2 regions of the Paenibacillus sp. FSL K6-1122 genome follow, and region 2 is predicted to be linked to the other one. Evidence: predicted binding sites of a transcription regulator. Region 2 holds the regulator's gene; the other holds the start of a gene.

Region 1 (4,439 bases), 300 kb from region 2:
TATTGTTACGAATTCAGATGACTTTACAGATGTAATTGGTATAGACAAACCATCGATTACGATCGGGGAAAAACTAATTAAGATCATATAAGGAGGAATTTCCAATGAAGAACACAACCGTATTCCCAGACTCTTTTATGTGGGGCGGCGCAACAGCGGCGAATCAATACGAGGGTGCCTGGAACATTGATGGTAAAAAGGCAAGTACAGCAGATATGATGACGGGTGGAACGCATACTACTCCAAGACGGATCACTAAACACATTGAGGAGGGCGTAAACTATCCTTCCCATGAGGCAGTAGACTTTTATCATCATTACAAAGAAGATATCCGTCTGTTTGCAGAGATGGGCTTTCGAAGCTTCAGAATGTCCATTGCTTGGTCCAGAATATTCCCCAACGGGGACGATGTAACGCCAAATGAAGCAGGACTTCAATTTTACGACAAGGTGTTCAGTGAACTGAAAAAGTATAATATTGAACCTATCGTTACGATCTCACATTACGAAGCTCCGTTTGCGCTAACTGAGAAATTCAATGCTTGGGCTTCCAGAGAGATGATCGACTGCTACGTACGGTATTGTGAGACCATTTTCACCCGTTACACGGATGTCGTGAAGTACTGGATTACATTTAATGAGATCAATAGTTTAATTGTTCCAGCAGGTGCATATATAGCAGGGGCATTATTAGTTGATGATAGTGGTGTATTTAACAATACGGTTGTGGATAGTACGCAATTAAGATTCCAGGCTTTACATCATCAATTTATAGCAAGTGCAAAAGCGGTCAAACTTGCTCATGAGATTAATCCGGCGTTCCAAATCGGTTGTATGATTAATTATAGTCATGGTTACGGAAGTACATGTAAACCGGAAGATATGTTGAAGGCTCTGAGAATGGATCAGATTAACAATATGCTGAGCAGCGACGTGCAAGTTAGAGGGGAATACCCTGACTTTGCCAAGAGATATTTTAATGAGAACAATATTCAGATTGAGATGGCAGAAGAGGACGTAGAAGTGCTAAAACAAGGCTGTGTTGATTTCTATAGCTTCAGCTACTACAAGTCTCATGTAGTGGGTACCCGCCCAGAAGGTGATGAGACCCAGGGGAATGTCTTTGGTGGATTCAAAAATCCTTATTTGAAGGCAAATGATTGGGGATGGCAAATCGATCCAGTTGGACTTCGTTACGTACTCAATCATGTGTACGATCGGTATAGAATCCCTGTAATGATCGTTGAAAATGGTCTGGGAGCGGTTGATGTCATCGAAGAGGATGGCTCTATCCATGATACGTACAGGATCAATTTCCTGCGAGATCATATCGAACAAATGAGAGAAGCTATCCTCGATGGCGTTAATCTTATCGGCTACACGGCTTGGGGTTGCATCGACATCGTTAGTGCCTCAACTGGCGAAATGGAGAAACGCTACGGATTCATTTATGTAGATAAGGATAACAAGGGCAGAGGTACCCTGAAAAGAAGTAAAAAGGACAGTTTCCACTGGTATAAAAAGGTGATTGAATCCAACGGGGAAAGATTGGATTTGGAAATATAATTTGCAATCGAACGAAAGATGATTCAATCTTTAAATTCCATCAAATAGACCAAGTACTTATCACTTTGTGAGACAAGTACTTGGTTTTTTGTGCATCAATAATAAAACTAAAAATTAATTATTTTGATGGCTAAAGTGGCTGACAATATCCAGTCTACAGTTCATTATGGTGTCCAAGGGTTTTCAAAAGCTAATTATAAATATTTACCTCTTGCATAAAGAACGTGTGTTCGGTCTATAATATATACAAACATACGTTCTCAAAAGTACAGGAGTGATTACAGTGTTGACTAAGCAACGAACCATTATGCTCATTGATATGCAGAGCTTTTATGCTTCAGTCGAAAAGGCAAAAATGCCTCAATACAAAAATAGACCATTAGCTGTTGCGGGAGACCCCGCAAGACGCTCTGGAATTATCCTTGCCGCTTGTCCACTAGCCAAAGCGAAGGGTGTGTCTACCGCGGAACCACTCTGGCAGTCTCTTCAGAAGTGCCCTGAACTGATCATTGTGAGACCACACATGCAAGAATACATCGAAGTATCCACTCAAATCATGTCCATTATTGAGGAGTTTACCGATCTGGTCGAACCGTACAGTATAGACGAATTATTCGCTGATTTTACAGGGTCTATGCATCTATTCGGTAATGATCCAATCGATTTGGCCAAGCAAATTCAAGACAAAATCTATAATGAAACAGGCGTTTACGCGAGAGCTGGCATTGGTGAAAACAAAATCATCAGTAAATTATGCTGCGATATGATCGCTAAAAAAGCAGAGGGGGGCATTTTCCACTTAAAAAAAGAGGAGTTACACCTCCATATTGGAGATAAGCCCATCCGCGATATGTGGGGGATAGGCTCCAGAATGGAAAAACATCTGTGGAAGATGGGCATCCGAACCATTAGAGACCTGGCAAATACACCTCTTTCTAAACTAAGAAATAAGTGGGGGGTTAATGGAGAAGTCATCTGGCGAGTCGCAAATGGACTCGACAATTCGCCGGTAACCGTCAACACGCACAGTACACAAAAAGATATTGGAAACGGAATGACCCTGCCTAGAGATTTCACAGAGGCTTGGGAGATCGAAGTGGTTATTCTCGATATCTGCACTGAAGTATGCAGAAGAGCCCGCAAAAAGGGACTGATGAGTAGTGTCGTATCTGTGAGTGTGTCTGGAGCGGATTTTGACCACCCCACTGGTTTTCACAGGCAGGTTAAACTGTCTGATCCTACAAACATAACCGTTGATGTATGCAAGATAGCCAAACGCATATTCCATCAACACTGGGATGGGCAACCTGTGCGCCGTGTAGGCGTATCCCTATCTCAATTATCCAACGCGGATACATATCAACTATCTTTTTTTGATGATCAAGAGCAGAAACGGGCCATTGATCAGGTGATGGACGACATTAAGGATCGATTTGGCGACATTGCCATTCTACGAGCGAGCTCCATTACGGCTGCGGGTCAAGCGATCGATCGAGCATCTAAAATTGGGGGGCATTATAAATGAGCAAAAAACTGGAGGCCAATGGATTATGGGAATCGAGCCGCATGATGCTTCCTCAACATAAAGAACGAATTATACAGCATCGTACTCAAGTTCATTATCTAACGAAACCGCTGATCCATGAAGATGAGTGGGAGATTATTACACAAAATATAGATATGTCGCTCAATTATACATTGCAAGCCACCTTTGCAATATTTACTGAGTCAGGCAATCGGTATATACACGGGATCGTCACTTCAGTCAGTACCTTTGGAAAGAAAATCAAAATTGAAATGGAGAATGGATTTGAATGGGTCGATTTTGATCAATTGGTCGCTGTGAAACTTGAAGAAGGAGGCGTATAAAGTGCGACAGACTTGCGAGGAACTTTCACTCGTGAAGAGGGTGGTAGAGCTCCCTTATCTTTTAGGTGCTCTGGAGGTAGATAAGCATAAAATATACGCTTCAAACTTCAAAATGAAATCTGTGTATGTTGACTACTTGGACGGTACCCAAAAGAAAATTGCTTTAGAAATGTACAAATCAAAACAAAGGCTAAAGGAACATCATATTAAAATCATAGATGAAGTGAGATCTGAGCTGAGTTTAACGGTAGATTATTCGGTGAGAGGTTACATTCATAAAATGACATTATTATGGAGCAAAGTGAAAGTGGATGTAACCTTAATGCTTACCGAACATATGAACGTTGATATTACTGATTTGCTCAAATGAACATAGAAAATAAGAATCTAACTCATGGATGCAACAAGTACGAGCAGATCTTTTGGCAAACCGGGAATCACAAAAAAGATAAATAAAAAGGCAGAGTAAACTATGTTTGGATGTCAAAGATAAAAAAACTCCATTATTATAAATCTGCCCCTGTATTCAGTAAGGACATTCAAAAGAAAAGCCGCGAAGGGGGAGGAATAGCAGAAGGTTTAAGACAGTCTAAAAATCAGCAGGATGCCCAATTTCCGGGTTCGCTTGCGGGACGTAATTATCAAGTCATCATTGTAGGGAAACAATTGCTTCAATGTAAGGATTGGTTTAAAGTACTTGATGTCATGTTCCGCGATCCTCGCAATACGATTACCGACCGCATCATTGCTTTTGACGGTCCTATTGCGGATATTTTCAATTTTCAAGCCAAAGATAAGCCGCCGTTACCTTTATTTATAAAAACGGTTGTTTTGTTGTTAACACCCAATAGTTACATTCTGGTTCCTATCTAATAAAAATGTGCCTACTTTTCAAGTAGCATGAGAAATTTTAAGATAAAACGCAAGAGGAGAAGTGGGCATAAAAGTAATTGAGGGGATGGTAACGTCATGCCAATTGAAATCAAAGACATTGTGTCTAAGAAA
Region 2 (4,439 bases):
TATGTCTTTGGAACATACTTCGCATCTCCATACTTATTGTTAGCATCTGAATATCTCACATATTTTTGCGTCGCCTGAATCGTAACACTTTGTGCAGTTACAGAACCTTGAACAGAAGATGAGGCAGAAGCAAGTGATGCTGGAACAGCAATACTTGCTACTATAGCAGTGAGCGCTCCAATTGTGGCTAGTTTCTTTTTCATGTAAATACCTCCTAAATTTTTTTGAATGAATTATAAAACTTTACTTTCTAAAAATACCATATAATTCTATGTAAAATTATGATATATATTACATTGTGATTTGTATTTCTTCCCCTACAGATCTACTAACGTAACTTCCAAAAATTCCTCCAACTGATTAAATAGTATATCCAATCTAAACAGATTTGGACGATCATGAAATGCAGCGGATGAGTGAGATACTAGATGACTTTTTTTAATAGAAGTAGTACAAGTTGATTTGATATTATTTAACCCTTTCTTCGAAGACAGCTCTCAGATGTAGTTGTTGGATTAAAATCTGCTCGTTGTGAAGTTGTGGCCGGGAATGGATAAATCATCTGAAAGCAAATTGCCAAAACATGTCCCCTGATTCTTCTTCACTTGCCCACGTAACATTTTTGTGTTTATCTGTGACCAAGGCTTACCTTTATAACAAACATATTCGTTCGTCGATTTAGATAATCGCAAAACTCACTTTTCATTAATATTAAACTGTCTGAAGCAAAAGATTTAAATCAAACTTCCTTAGAAATTCTGATAGCCATGAAATAGAAAGGAATACTAGCATTCACTCATTTAAAATTCCAACCATCGTTCAAATACATACAAATGGATGTTTCATTTGTATGTTGAAAGTTTCATATAGAAGAGGTATACTTTAATTAAATTTTAAACAATTTAATTTTAAATAATTAATTGGAGATGTTAATATGGATCAGGCTAAACAACTTGTGACAGAACAACGTACATTTTTTTATACAGGACAAACTAAAAATATCGAGTATCGGATTAATGCACTTCAACAGCTTAGAAAGGGAATTGAAAAGTATCAGCAACGGATTCAAGATGCACTTCGGGCAGATCTGAACAAATCTGAGGCGGAAGCTTACGGTTCCGAGATTCGCATTGTTTTGGGTGAACTGGATTTTGCATTAGAACACCTGCAGGAATGGGCTGCACCAAAACAAGTCCCAACCAATTCGGCTATGCCGGATGGTGTGAGCACCATTTACCCTGAACCATACGGAGTGGCTCTTATTATTGCACCTTGGAACTATCCTTTCCAACTGGCCTTTGGTCCACTGATTGGAGCAATTGCAGCCGGTAACTGTGCAGTTATCAAGCCTTCTGAATTAACACCAGCGGTATCTCGTCTGACATATGATCTGATTCAGGAGATCTTCCCTCAGGAGTATATCGCCGTTATGGAAGGGGAAGTTGAAGCCAGTACAGCATTGTTGAAAGAGAAGTTTGATTATATTTTCTTCACAGGAAGCACAGGTGTTGGTCGCATTGTTATGAAGGCAGCTGCGGAGCATTTGACTCCTGTAACCCTGGAGCTAGGGGGCAAGAGTCCTGCTATTGTCCATAACGATGCAGAACTGAAGCTGGTGGCCCAGCGTATTGTTCGTGGTAAGTTCCTGAATGCAGGCCAAACTTGCGTTGCTCCGGATTATTTGCTTGTACATGAACAAGTTCATGACGAATTGATCAATCTGATTGGCGCAGAGATCAAAGATAAATTTGGGGATGATGTGTTACAGAACGCTGATTTCCCGCATATTGTCAACGCGCGTAACTTTGATCGGTTGTCGAAATTCCTCACAGATGGCAGAACGCTGATTGGTGGACGTTCTGTACGAGAGCAGTTGCTCATTGAGCCGACTGTACTTGGAGATGTGAACTGGGAATCAGCTGTCATGCAAGAAGAGATCTTCGGTCCGATTCTTCCTGTATTTACGTACAGTGACCTGAATCCTATGCTGGATGAGATTGTTCGCCGGCCAAAACCATTGGCGCTATATCTCTTCACACAGGATGAGCAGCTGCAGGATCAGGTTCTGAATCAAGTATCCTTCGGTGGGGGATGTATTAATGACACACTTTCTCATATGACTTCACACTACCTCCCGTTTGGTGGTGTAGGAGAGAGCGGTATGGGCTCATATCACGGACAACAGAGCTTTGATGTGTTCTCGCATCACAAGAGTGTTCTGAAACGCAGTGAATAATTAGCCGCTAAAATAACATAAACATGAAAAAAGAGGTTGTCCTGTTGATCAGGATAACCTCTTTCGTATTTCATTACATCTAGTTTTGTTACTCAAGTTAAATATTAATGAATATCTCGGAAAAGGCCAATGACTTTACCCAGAATACTAACATGTTTCAAACGTAAAGGTTCGAAGGTCGCATTCTCCGGTTGAAGGCGAATATGATCTTTCTCTTTATAGAACGTTTTCACTGTAGCTTCATCGTCTTCAGTCATTGCAACGACGATATCACCGTTATCAGCAGTTTGCTGTTGACGGACAATAACGTAATCTCCGTTAACGATTCCAGCTTCCACCATGCTATCTCCGACTACCGAAAGCATAAACACTTTCTGTTCGCCTACATAATGTGTAGGAAGAGGGAAGTAGTCTTCAATGTTCTCGGTTGCAGTGATTGGAACCCCGGCTGTAACCTTACCAACAACAGGAATACGTGCAACGCTATGAGCAAATTGATGAGAATGCTCAGATTCTTCTTGGCTCAAAAGCTCAATGGCTCTTGGCTTGGTAGGGTCGCGTCGGATCAAACCTTTTTTCTCCAAACGATCCAAATGTCCATGTACTGTTGAGCTGGAAGCCAGTCCAACCGCTTCACCAATTTCCCGTACGGAAGGAGGATACCCCTTCAACCGGACTTCATTTCGTATAAACTCCAGAATAGCCTGCTGCCTGCTGGATATCTTCGACATACCGTATCAACCCCATTTTAGTAACGTTTGGGAAAATTATAACATAGAACCTCCGTTCGTACAAACATAAGTTCTAAATAAAATAGCATTAAATCAGTGTTTTTTAGCTTATAGAACAGAAATTGTCCAAAAGTCAGAGCATAATACTGCAAATGTTTTGTAAAAGGACTTGAAATAAGATATTTCTCCTTCAAAAAAGAAGCGAACAATTGTTCTAAAAATCTATTGAACAAAACAAGTGTTCGTGTTATATTGATTCCAACAGATAGGAACAAACGTTTGGAGGCGGGTATTTAATGAGATATTCTACTTATCAAAGCATTTATGAACCAATGAATTCGGAACTGGTGAAGTCTAACATAGGGAACTACAAGAAGGTTTTAGCGCGTTTCAAGATTTCTTCATGGATGTTAAAGGTAGTCATTACCTCTATGATTATATTTATTGGATGCAGCACCGTTTTAACTGTATTTGCCGGCAATGAGAATGATGTTCTGCCTGGAGGAAAGATAGCTGTTTCACAAGGGGAAACATTATGGAGTATTTCTTTGGAACATAAACCGACGAATATGGATACACGTATATATATAGAAGCAATTAAGAAAGTGAATCAACTTCATACAACTTCCATCCAAGTGGGACAAGTACTAGCTCTACCGCAATTTGCAGAATAAAATGCACATCAATGAGTGTTAGCGCGTGTCAGCTTGACAAGCAGCCTTTATAATGGCAAAGTTAATATGACTTTGTATTTTTGGAGGGGACAAGCTTGGATATAGATAGTCTGGTAGCACGCATTAACGAATTGGCTCGTAAGCAAAAGTCCACTGGATTGTCGGAGGAAGAGCTTGCTGAACGTGCCGAGCTAAGAGAGATTTATTTGAGTAATATTCGCAGCAATTTCAGACAACAACTGGATACCATTGAGATTGTTGATGATGAGAATGACAAAGGCCACCAAGGCAAACTCAAACACTAACGAAACCTAATGATATCATTATGATATTTAGGTTTCTTCCTGTTATTTTGAGTGTGCAATTTATAGGGGGAAATGTTGGTTTGCAATTATGTAAGCCGATACAAAGACACATAAGGGGGATTCTCATGTCGCGTTCGTTCGAGAGAACGGTTAAGAAAAATTCCAAGCAGTTAAATCAGCAACGCAAAAAAAGTGGTCAACCAATCACAGGTACACCAGGTGAAGAAGTCTTTAAGGGACGCAGTCTTTTGTTCCCTATATTTTTGATTGGTCTCGCCTTTTTGTATCTGTTTATGAGCACGTTCCTTGTGCAAGCTCCAATGACAACTTGGGACTGGGTGACCATGCTGCTTTACGTATTTTTGGCAGTCATCTTCATGCTTCGTCGTCCATACATCAAGATTAGCAGTAATCGGATTATAACGACGAAGGGTAATCGTGAACGTTCAATTGGGGTTGACGATATCGTCAAATTCAGAATTGAACCAGGTAC

What was found. The regulator LexA, encoded in region 2, represses DNA repair genes until DNA is damaged. The targets are predictions, from matches to a motif close to CGAACATATGTTCG.
Region 1: a site for LexA is predicted at 1,813-1,826, ahead of NSQ20_RS17735 (DNA polymerase IV). Genes of this name have one in related genera too.

Annotation. Positions count from the first base shown of each region.
Region 1 is NZ_CP150272.1:3,926,151-3,930,589, forward strand. It holds gene NSQ20_RS17725 (beta-glucoside-specific PTS transporter subunit IIABC) at 1-91, shown strand, start outside; gene NSQ20_RS17730 (glycoside hydrolase family 1 protein) at 105-1,565, shown strand; gene NSQ20_RS17735 (DNA polymerase IV) at 1,852-3,090, shown strand; gene NSQ20_RS17740 (YolD-like family protein) at 3,087-3,434, shown strand; gene NSQ20_RS17745 (hypothetical protein) at 3,436-3,804, shown strand; gene NSQ20_RS17750 (hypothetical protein) at 3,915-4,307, shown strand; gene NSQ20_RS17755 (radical SAM protein) at 4,404-4,439, shown strand, end outside.
Region 2 is NZ_CP150272.1:4,225,334-4,229,772, reverse strand. It holds gene NSQ20_RS19070 (hypothetical protein) at 1-203, opposite strand, end outside; gene NSQ20_RS19065 (aldehyde dehydrogenase) at 935-2,236, shown strand; gene lexA (transcriptional repressor LexA) at 2,341-2,967, opposite strand; gene NSQ20_RS19055 (LysM peptidoglycan-binding domain-containing protein) at 3,264-3,641, shown strand; gene NSQ20_RS19050 (DUF896 domain-containing protein) at 3,737-3,946, shown strand; gene NSQ20_RS19045 (hypothetical protein) at 4,072-4,439, shown strand, end outside.